Regions from separate parts of the Solibacillus sp. genome, predicted to be linked through region 2. Evidence: riboswitches for the same ligand, from Rfam matches in the RefSeq annotation. Region 2 holds a riboswitch; the other holds the start of a gene.
The links. A riboswitch is a leader RNA that binds a small molecule or an ion and turns the genes downstream of it on or off. The one in region 2 is predicted to bind preQ1.

Region 1 (5,545 bases), on a different contig from region 2:
CCGCCCGCTGCATTTCCTCAAAAACTAAGTGCTCTTTTCGCTCAATCTGTTCAATGTATGGAAGTAAAGACATGTTCATCATCCTTTCAGTAAAGAGTGGAATGGCGCTTCTTCATCTGCTTCCGAGTGAAGCTGTGCGACATTTCCTTGAATTATTATCGTCTGTTCAGGTGTTGTGAAATCGACCTGACCATTAAAGCCGATATAGCCGATTAAGCCTTGTGCTGGTAATAGCCCTTTCACGACATCGATTGCATGAAGGGTAGGGCTTAACGTACTTGTTGTAACATTGGCAAGCTGCTGCACCGAATTTTCTGTACTATAGCGTTCGATTGACGGAGCATCATTTGTAACGGAAATATTTCCGTTCCTTACTTGCATGTAGTTTGATTTTGATGTGCCGATTACTGTGCAATCATCAAATTCGACATAGTACATATATGGCGCAGCGTGTTCGACGCGCATTTTTCGATAAAGGGAAAGGGCCTCTCCTGTAAATTGCGCACGATAACGTCCATTTTCCTCTTTTTCGACATGTTGTAATGTATAGGGCGACTGTTCAGGTGTTGGTGTTGTAAACAGCTGTTCAATCAATTGATCAATATTTAGTTCTACTTGCTCTGCTTCAATATTTGTATGGAAAACAGCGATTTCATCTGTTAAATGATCAAAAATAACGAGCGTATCGTAAACATGAAACTGCAGTTCAGGCAATGGCTTCTGCAATGCGTGAATATAGCCAATTCCGCCACCTGTAAACGGATATTCCGTATGTGATGAAATACGCGGCATCACCTGCTTTAATAGTTGGATCAGCTCGCCTTCATATGTGTAGGCTTTACTGGAATGATGTGCATAATCTAAAAGCTGATCATCAGTCCCGATATATGTTTTGCGCGGGTTGACACCGATGAACGAATAGCGTCCATTGCCATCATATTTAGAGGAACTTTCCAATAAAAACTTCCGTTCACCTTGCAGTCGCTGGAAAATAGAAATCGGTGTCAGTAAATCCCCATTTACTTTTTTCATTGATGTACGAAAATGTTGCTGAACTACCATTTGAAACACTCCTTTTTTGAAATAAACTACGCCTTTACGATTCAGATTATTTAGCAATCTTGTAATTAATATAAAGCTTTGCTGAATAAAAAAAATCGCCCTCAGCAAAAGAATTAACTTTTGCTGAGGACGATCTGCACCGCGTTGCCACCTCGTTTGAAGCAACTGAAAAAACCTTGCTTCCACTTAAACCTGATAACGGCAGGGTACCGTCCGCCGACTAACGCCAGCAGCTTTCATAAGGCCCATTCACATTTACCTTTTGGCGTATTTTCACCAGCCATACGCTCTCTGGACAAAACGGTAAATGCTACTCTTCTTATTCAACAATTTACTCAACTAAGCTCAACTAAACGAAAACGGTGGTCACGCTCCCGCAACCTGCTACCGTAAATAACATTTGAATTATGCTTTATTCTAACACTGAAAAATGAAATGTCAAACAATTCTAAAACATTTTTGCTGAATAAAAAACCAGCTGACATAAAAAAAGTCAGCTGGTGAAACAATCGATATTAGATTAATTTTTTGAAATCCAATCGTTTATTTAAAGTGTACATAATCGGTGCTCCAACCGCCAATACAACAAATTCTCCAAATGCTACAAACAGCCAAGTTTCCCAGAACGGGAAGCCAAGCACGATATTCAGCTGTGCTGCAATGATAAACATTGTAAACGTAAATAGTGTTGTATTAATAACTAGACGAGCCCAAATGTTTTTCACAAACTTACAAATGAATATGAAAATTCCCAGTGTAATAATCGTATGTCCGACACCAAATACTAAGTCGATTGGACCGATCGAAGACATCAGGAAATTGGATATAAAAACACCTAAAACTACACCTAACATATAGCGCGGATTAAATGCGACTAAATGGTTAAAAATTTCGGCAATACGGAACTGTACTTGCCCAAAGCTAATTGGCGCAACAAGTATTGTGACAGCAATATATAATGCTGCAATAATAGCACTCGCTGCAATAAACTTTACCTTCATATGGAAATCCTCCTAGTTTTTTAACGTGGGATGGTTACGAACCACGCAAAGCAACTGCAATCATAGCAATATTGAAAATAAAAGTAAAGATATATAGTACTTTTTTTTCATTAAAACCTCAAAAAAATTGTAAAGAGTAAAAAGTTCAACAAACCGCGTTGCTTAGCGGTTTGAAGTGTATCAACTAAATTCCAAAATGAGGCACATTACCTAGAATGAATTCAGAACATTCCAAATGTTATTGACTATCTAAATATGACGCGGTAATATTATTTCAATACTTCATCGAAATGAAGTTCGGCGCTTTAAATCGATAAAGTTAACTAGGGGGAAATAAGATGAGAAAAAATTTAATGAAGCTGTCCTTTTTATTATTCGGGCTTCTTTTATTATTAGCTGCTTGTGGCGGGGAAGAGAGCGACACATCTTCGAACGAGACGTCAAATGGCGAAGCTGTAGATACAACTCAAGCAGATAGCGACAAAACTTTTAAAATCGGAACAACACAGATTGTTGAGCATCCTTCATTAGATGCAGCAAAAGAAGGATTTAAAAAAGCAATTGAAGATGCAGGTATTAAAGCAGAATACGTAGACAAATCTGCGAACAATGATAACAGTGCGAACATGACAATCGCCCAGCAGTTAGTCGGGGATAATGTAGATTTGATTTTCGCGAACTCAACACCTTCAGCGCAGGCTGCAAAAAGTGCAACTTCTGATATTCCGGTTATCTTTACATCGGTAACGGATGCAGTAGGTGCAGAATTGATCGAGTCAATGGCAACACCTGGTGCTAACGTAACAGGTACGATTGATTTACATCCGGAAACAATGCCGAAAACAGTTGCTTTCCTAAAAGAACTAGGGGCAAAAAATATAGGGATGGTATATAACGCTGGTGAACAAAATTCAGTTGCACAAATTGCGGCAGTGAAAGAAATTGCAGCAAAAGAAGGCGTAACTATTGTGGAAGCAGCGGTATCTGCTTCATCGGAAGTACGTCAGGCAGCAGAGTCACTAGTAGGAAAAGTAGATGCATTTTATATTATTACAGATAATACGGTCGTATCGGCACTTGAATCTGTAATCGAAGTAGCAGATGCAAACAAATTACCGCTTATTGTCGGTGAGCTTGATTCAGTAGAGCGCGGCGGTTTAGCAGCATACGGTTTCGAATACTACGATATCGGCTATGAAGCAGGGCAAATGGCAGCACAAATTTTATTGGAAGGCAAAACACCTTCAGAAGTTCCGGCTGCATACCCGGCTAACCTGAAACTAGTAATCAATAAAGCTACTGCAGAAAACCTAGGCTTGGAAATTAAGCCTGAATGGGAAGCAGAAGTACAATAGTTCATTTTTATTTATACAAAAAGCAAGTCAGCCTAAACAGGTATAAAATGTTTAGGCTGACTTGCTTAAAACTTTTAAAAAAGTCAGGAGATGATTCGAGATGTTTACAGCTATGTTTGGGTCAGTGGAGCAAGGGATCATCTATGCAATTATGGCACTTGGGGTTTATTTGACATTCCGTGTGCTGGATTTTCCGGATTTAACGGTTGATGGAAGCTTTGTAACGGGGGCAGGTACGGCAGCGATGATGATCGTGCTTGGCTATAATCCGCTCCTTGCCACATTGGTCGCAACAGTTGCTGGATTTATTGCTGGATGTATGACAGGAATTTTACACACTAAAGGGAAAATAAATCCGCTGCTTGCAGGGATTTTAATGATGATTGCTCTCTATTCGATTAATCTTCGAATTATGGGGCTAAGCTCAGATACCGGTGTAACCCGACCAAATATTCCACTATTAAATTCAGAAACAGTTTTTTCGACGTTCGGCTCTTTCTGGTCGAATTTAGGCATTGATTCAGCAATTACAAACGTACTGAAATCAATGGGCTTAGCTTCTGTTCCAACAACTTGGGGAATTTTAATTTTAATGATTATTGTTACAACGGTTATTAAACTAGTAGTAGACTGGTTCTTAAAAACAGAAATCGGTCTCGCAATCCGTGCAACAGGCGATAATAAACGAATGATCCGCAGCTTTTCGGCAAATACCGATTCATTAGTCATTTTAGGACTGGGAATTTCAAATGGTATGGTAGCATTATCGGGTGCATTAATTGCCCAGTATACAAAGTTTGCCGATGTCGGTTTAGGTATAGGTATGATTGTTGTCGGTTTGGCATCTGTAATTATTGGTGAAGCAATTTTCGGAACAAAATCGATTGTTCGTGTCACATTTGCAGTTATTGCCGGGGCAATAATTTACCGAATGATTTACGCATTGGCGTTACGTGTAAAATGGCTTGACTCGGGTGATATGAAATTAATTACGGCGGTTATCGTTATTTTAGCGCTAGTAATACCGCAAATCGTAGGGAAATATAAAGAGAAAAAGAGAAAAGCAAAACGTTTGGAAGAACGTCTCGCATTACAGCAGACAAAAGTAGATATTGAGCAGGGAGGGAAGAGCCTTGCTTAAATTAGATGGCATTAATAAAGTATTTAACGAAGGTACACCCGATGAGAAAATTGCACTGGACAATATTAACTTGCATTTGGCACCTGGTGATTTCGTTACAATTATCGGTAGTAACGGTGCCGGAAAATCGACAATGATGAATATGATTTCCGGAGCGTTAACACCAGATTTCGGCACTGTCGAAATTAACGGCAATGATTTAACCCGCCTGCCTGAATATAAGCGTGCTGTCCATATCGGCCGTGTTTTTCAGGATCCGATGGCAGGTACAGCACCAACGATGACAATTGAAGAAAACTTGGCGATTGCCTATTCACGTAACACGAAACGTTCATTGCGCTTCGGTGTTGATAAAAAGCGTCGTGAGTTTTTTAAAACATCATTGGAAAAACTGCATTTGAATTTGGAAAACCGATTATCGGCTAAAGTCGGATTACTATCCGGCGGGGAACGTCAGGCATTAAGTTTATTAATGGCGACATTTACGAAGCCTTCGATTTTACTGCTTGATGAACATACAGCTGCACTTGACCCGTCACGCGCTGAACTTATTACAAAGCTGACGAAAGAGCTGGTCGAGGAAAGCCGGCTGACGACACTGATGGTCACGCATAATATGCAGCAGGCGCTCGATTTGGGTAATCGCCTCATTATGATGGATAAAGGTCAAATCATCCTGGAAGTCGGTGAAGACCGTAAACAGGACTTGACGATTCCGGATTTAATGCACGAGTTCGAACAAATCCGCGGCGAAAAAATGAATTCAGACCGCGCGTTGTTAGGCTAAATGAAAAGTTCCAGACAGATAAAGCAAAAACTCGATTTTCTCCGAGAGAAAATCGAGTTTTTATAATTCATTTTAAACTAGCAACGCAAACAGTGTACTGTCGTTATTTACTTCTTTGTACTCAAAACCGTTTGCGTGCATACGTTCAATTAATCCTGCGTGGTCTTCGCGATGTGCAAGTTCAATGCCGACCAATGCT
Region 2 (5,545 bases):
AGGGCTTAGGATTTGCAATTCCAATCAATTCAGCAATTCCGATTATTGAACAACTTGAAAAGCACGGAGAAGTACAACGCCCAACGATGGGAATTTCCTTAGTTGATTTAGCGGAAGTACCGGCTTATTATCAACAGCAAACGTTAAAATTACCTGAAGAAGTAACGAATGGTGTTGTCATTTCCCAAGTTGTAAGAGGTTCAGCTGCGGATAAGGCAGGATTACAGCAGTATGATGTCATTGTAGAAATGGATGGAGAAAAAATTGAAAATGCAATTGAACTTCGCAAACATTTATATAATGAAAAATCTATAGGCGATACGTTGAAAATTAAAGTATATCGCAACGGTAAAATAGTAGAAGCTAATTTAGAGTTAGTAGAAAATGCACAATTGTAAATGTGGATAACTTAATTAAAGAATGAAATTGTACACAACGGGTAGAGAAGAAAAAGGCTTGTCTTTTCTACTCGTTTTTTGTCTGTTACAATGGGTTGTGGATAACATTTTAAAAATTGTGAATAAGTTTGTGGAAATTTCAGAATAGAAAGAAGGTTTAAAAATGGAGACATACAGCTGTGAAACCCATATAGATCATGCGTTAGATATGCACGTGGCAGAAACGGAAAATTTCCCGATGATGGATTTGTTATCAGAAGGGGAAAAGTTATCAACAACTTGTTCCTACTGTGAACAGCCAGCAACATATGTTGTATCAAGTAAATAACTTTACACAATATATAGTTTATATTTGTGGATATGTGCATAACTTTTGTGGATAACTTGTTTGTAAATGGAACGTAAAGGTGGATAAGTTGTGAATATTACTATCATCTCGGTTGGTAAGTTGAAAGAAAAATATTTAAAAATGGGCATTGAGGAATATGTGAAGCGATTAGGCGGCTATGCAAAAATCGATTTAGTAGAAGTACCGGATGAGAAAGCACCTGAGCAGTTAAGTGAAGCTGATATGGAAATCGTCAAACGTAAGGAAGGGGACCGTATCCTTGCTAAAATTAATGACGGTACATATGTCATCGCGTTAGCTCTTGACGGTAAAATGAAAACAAGTGAAGAAATGGCCGCAGACCTAGAGGCGCTAATGACTTACGGGAAAAGCAAAGTGGCGTTTGTTATAGGCGGATCATTGGGATTGCATACGGATGTACTTAAGCGCGCGGATGAAAAATTGTGCTTCGGAAAAATGACACTACCCCACCAGTTGATGAAACTCGTGCTAGTAGAACAAATTTACCGCAGTTTTAGAATTATTAAGGGTGAACCTTATCATAAGTAAGTGCGGTTTTTAAAAATAGCACCTAGGACGCTTCCTAATCAAGTGTTCTAGGTGCTTTGTTATTTATATATTTTTTTACGATCAAAGAGGTCACTTTTTGCGTTTATCATAATTATTTCGACTGGCTTTTCACTCGACGGCTTGTATGAGCAATTCGCCATTACCTCATTCCTCACTTAGTTGAGTCATAAGTGAGGAATGATAATGTAATAGATTAATAATCCGTCTTGCCATTTCGGCTGGTTTTGCATCGTAGCTACTTCGAATCCATTCTAAAATAAATCCATATATACCGTAGGAGCGATAATTAATAAAGTAAGGTGCGTTAATTTCAGAAGCTTGATCTCCTAAAAAATACATCCGATTTTGGAATATATCTTGTAATACTGCTAATAAGGTTTGATTAATATTTGGAATTGTATTTTCAAGCACAAGTAAATCATAAAAGCTTCGATTCTCTTTGATATAATGAAATACGTCCGTACCTGAAGCATCCATTTTACGTAAATCTAATAATGGATTATCTCGAACTGGCTTACAAAATTCATACAAGAAATTTTCCATTTCGAGCGCAATAATTTCTGCAGCAAGCTCATCCTTGCTATCGTAATGCACATAAAAGGTTGTTCGGTTATAGTTAGCATTTTCTACAATATCCTTTACACGTACATTCGAATAACCGTTCTTTACCACAAGTGTTTTCAATGTTTGCCTAAGTTGATTCTTAGTCCTTTCAATGCGACGATCTTCTTTTTTTTCCACCAACCAACCCTCCAAAATCGACATTTTTATAATAATGTTGAATACCAATACATCTTATGATTAGGTGATGAAAACCTATACAAAAATACTTTTATAATGATTGAATACAAATTTTCCGCTAACTATAATTAGTTCTAAATGAGTAATACTATCATACCGATAGAATCTTATTCATTTCAACTTTTAGGAGGTATTAACATGAAAATTCAAGCAATGGTAACAACGGATGTTACTAGTTTCGAACAACAAACTTTGATTTTAGACGAGCCTAAAGCTGATGAAGTACTTGTGAAAATCGTTGCAACGGGTGTTTGCCATACGGATGCAACTGTTTTAGATAAATCTACACCTGTTCCTTACCCAGCGGTACTTGGCCACGAGGGTGCTGGAATTGTAGAAAAAGTTGGGGCAAACGTAACGACAGTTCAACCAGGAGACCATGTGGTACTTGGTTTCACTTACTGCGGTCACTGTGATAACTGCTTAGAAGGTAACGCTGGTGGCTGTGAAAATATGCTTCCTCTAAACTTCGGGGGTAAAAATAAACACGGTGAGACGCCACTTCACACAGAAAACAATCAAGATGTATCTCAATTCTTTGGACAATCTTCATTCGCCACTTACGCCACAGTTGCTGAAGGTAATGCAATTAAAGTAGATAAAGATATTGACCTACGCTTTCTTGGACCATTAGGTTGCGGTATTATGACTGGTAGTGGTACTGTATTAAATTCACTTGCACCAGAACCAGGTTCAAGCTTTGTCGTTTTCGGTACTGGTGCTGTAGGATTAGCAGGTATGATGGCATCAAAAATTGCGGGATGCTACCCAATCATTGCTGTAGACATTCATGATAGTCGACTTGAATTAGCAAAAGAGCTAGGTGCAACACACACAATTAATAGTAAGCAAGAAGATGTAACAGCACGCATTATTGAAATCACTGGTAAAGGTGCTCATTATGCATTAGAAACTACTGGTGTTCCAGAAGTAACATTAACGGGCATTCGCTCATTACGCGTAAAAGGTGAAATCGCTTCTGTAGCTGTTGGAAAACGTGACTTAACTTTAAACGTGTTTACTGAGATTGTTGGTCCTGCAAAAACTTTAAAAGGGGTTATTGAAGGTGACGCAGTACCACAATTAATTATCCCAAAATTAGTTCAATTCTTTAAAAATGGCCAATTCCCGGTAGATAAATTAGTGAAGTTTTATGATTTTAATCAAATTGAACAAGCATTTGCTGATTCTAAAAACGGTTCAACTATTAAACCTATATTAGTTTTAGACAAGGCGTATAAGGCTTAAAACTAATTTCGCACATTTTTAAGGATATTGATTCACTTTAAATGAATATCAATTAAATATAATGTTAATATAGAGAAAAAAACGCATGATATGACTACAATATAAAAGTCCTTATGAGTCCGTTGTTTCTTAATAAAGTAGCGAATAATAAAAATTACTTATTAATCCGATACCAGAAAAAATAGCTGTTGAGTAAATACTAGACAATTTAAAAACTCCTTCCAATATCTAATTTACCTAAAAAATCTTCAAAGGTATCATAAGTAAGTGCCGTTTTATTGGAATTACATTTGAAATCTTCCGGAAACTTATATATTATAATCTTATACAATAACACCCGAAGTAAAACGGGAGAGGTTCATAGCTAATACCCTCTATAAAAAACTATGGAAACATGACAATTCGCCATGTCCATATAGGACATGGCTTTTTATGTTTTATTCATATGTTTTAATAGAACGATTCATAGCAACCTCTCTTGGAAAGTGTCGGAAACATTTTACGAGGGAGTTTTTTTATATTTATATGTGGAGGGGATTTTAACGTATGCCAGGTTTTAGAATTGTCGATAAGCTACAAAAAATGGATGTAGATATAAAAAAAAGTCAATTAAAGTATCATTCAAAACGGGTGCTTGTGAGTAAAGAGTTTACGTTTGACGCCGCGCACCATTTACATAACTATGAGGGAAAGTGTAAAAATTTACATGGACATACGTATCGTGTAATTTTAGGCTTGAGCGGCTATACGGATGATCGAGGATTGATGATTGATTTTGGGGATATTAAGGAAATTTGGAAGCAACAAATCGAAACGCACTTGGACCATCATTATATCAATGAAACGCTACCACCGATGAATACAACAGCTGAAAATATCGTTGTTTGGATTTATGAAAGGTTAAGTGAAGCTTTGCAAAAGGAGCAACGTTATGATGGCGCACGTGTAGAGTTTGTTAAGCTATATGAAACGCCTACGAGCTATGCTGAAGCAAGAAGGGAATGGATGGAAGTTGAGTAAAGTCCCTGTAATCGAGATCTTCGGTCCTACAGTTCAAGGTGAGGGTATGGTAATAGGTCAGAAGACGATGTTTGTACGCACAGCTGGATGTGACTATGCCTGTTCTTGGTGCGATTCATCATTTACATGGGATGGCAGCGGCAAGCATTTAATCAAGCAAATGACAGCGGAGGATATATGGGCGGAGTTAAAACGTCTTGGTGGAAACAGGTTTTCGTTTGTCACCATTTCAGGAGGAAATCCAGCTCTTCTTTTCAACCTAGGTGCACTGACTGCGATTTTGAAAGAAAATAATATAAAAATTGGGGTAGAGACGCAAGGAAGTAAGTGGCAGGATTGGCTATACGATATCGATGAATTAACAATTTCACCAAAGCCACCTAGCTCAGGCATGACAACAGATTTTCTGATGCTGTCCCATATTTTAGAGAAGTTGAAAATTCAAAATGGGAATCAGCACGTGTCGCTAAAAATCGTCGTGTTTAATCAAGAGGATTATGAGTATGCAAAAGAAGTACATCGACGATACCCAGACACCCCATTTTATTTACAAGTCGGAAATGATGACATTACCTCTTTAGACACAGGACAATTAGCAAACTATCTATTGGCAAAGTATGAAATGCTCATTGATCAAGTGATGATGGATGAACAATTAAACGATGTTAAAGTTCTTCCACAGCTGCATACTCTCATATGGGGAAATAAAAGAGGCGTGTAATTCAGGACAGTAAAATGATAGGGAATCTTAAGTAAGTTCAAATTATTTTAGAAATATTAATTTACATATGACAATATATATAATAAAATGAAAAACAATGAAATACCTGAGTTGTTCAGGAGAGGTTCATAGCTGATACCCTCTATAAAAAACTATGGATACATGTATATTACGCCATGTCCATATCGGATGTGGCTTTTTTTATGCCTCTAATAGTTTGTTTATAGTCGTTACAGCTAGCCCTCCTTGGAATACTACGGTATTAACTTAAGGAGGTTTTTTTATGTCTGGTCGTCACCAAACAGAAGGATTAGAGGATTTAACGTTATTAGGGAATCAAAATGTGAATTACACATTTGCATATGCACCAGAAGTATTAGAGTCTGTCGACAATTTACATGTAAACCGTGATTATTTTGTAAAATTTAATTGCCCAGA

Region 1: linked by a shared signal. The riboswitch ahead of ABS917_RS08155 (QueT transporter family protein) and the one ahead of queD (6-carboxytetrahydropterin synthase QueD) in region 2 are both predicted to bind preQ1.

Annotation. Positions count from the first base shown of each region.
Region 1 covers NZ_JBELZM010000006.1:95,838-101,382, reverse strand. Annotated here, with positions in the region: gene trpD (anthranilate phosphoribosyltransferase) at 1-73, opposite strand, end outside; gene ABS917_RS08160 (metal ABC transporter ATP-binding protein) at 79-1,062, opposite strand; T-box leader at 1,185-1,398, opposite strand; gene ABS917_RS08155 (QueT transporter family protein) at 1,578-2,063, opposite strand; PreQ1 riboswitch class I at 2,070-2,114, opposite strand; gene ABS917_RS08150 (ABC transporter substrate-binding protein) at 2,402-3,418, shown strand; gene ABS917_RS08145 (ABC transporter permease) at 3,519-4,559, shown strand; gene ABS917_RS08140 (ABC transporter ATP-binding protein) at 4,552-5,346, shown strand; gene ilvA (threonine ammonia-lyase IlvA) at 5,419-5,545, opposite strand, start outside.
Region 2 covers NZ_JBELZM010000007.1:117,416-122,960, reverse strand. Annotated here, with positions in the region: gene ABS917_RS09225 (S1C family serine protease) at 1-398, shown strand, start outside; gene ABS917_RS09220 (CxxH/CxxC protein) at 562-726, shown strand; gene rlmH (23S rRNA (pseudouridine(1915)-N(3))-methyltransferase RlmH) at 817-1,296, shown strand; gene ABS917_RS09210 (TetR/AcrR family transcriptional regulator) at 1,462-2,058, opposite strand; gene ABS917_RS09205 (NAD(P)-dependent alcohol dehydrogenase) at 2,257-3,366, shown strand; PreQ1 riboswitch class I at 3,714-3,760, shown strand; gene queD (6-carboxytetrahydropterin synthase QueD) at 3,913-4,386, shown strand; gene queE (7-carboxy-7-deazaguanine synthase QueE) at 4,379-5,107, shown strand; PreQ1 riboswitch class I at 5,223-5,269, shown strand; gene queF (preQ(1) synthase) at 5,391-5,545, shown strand, end outside.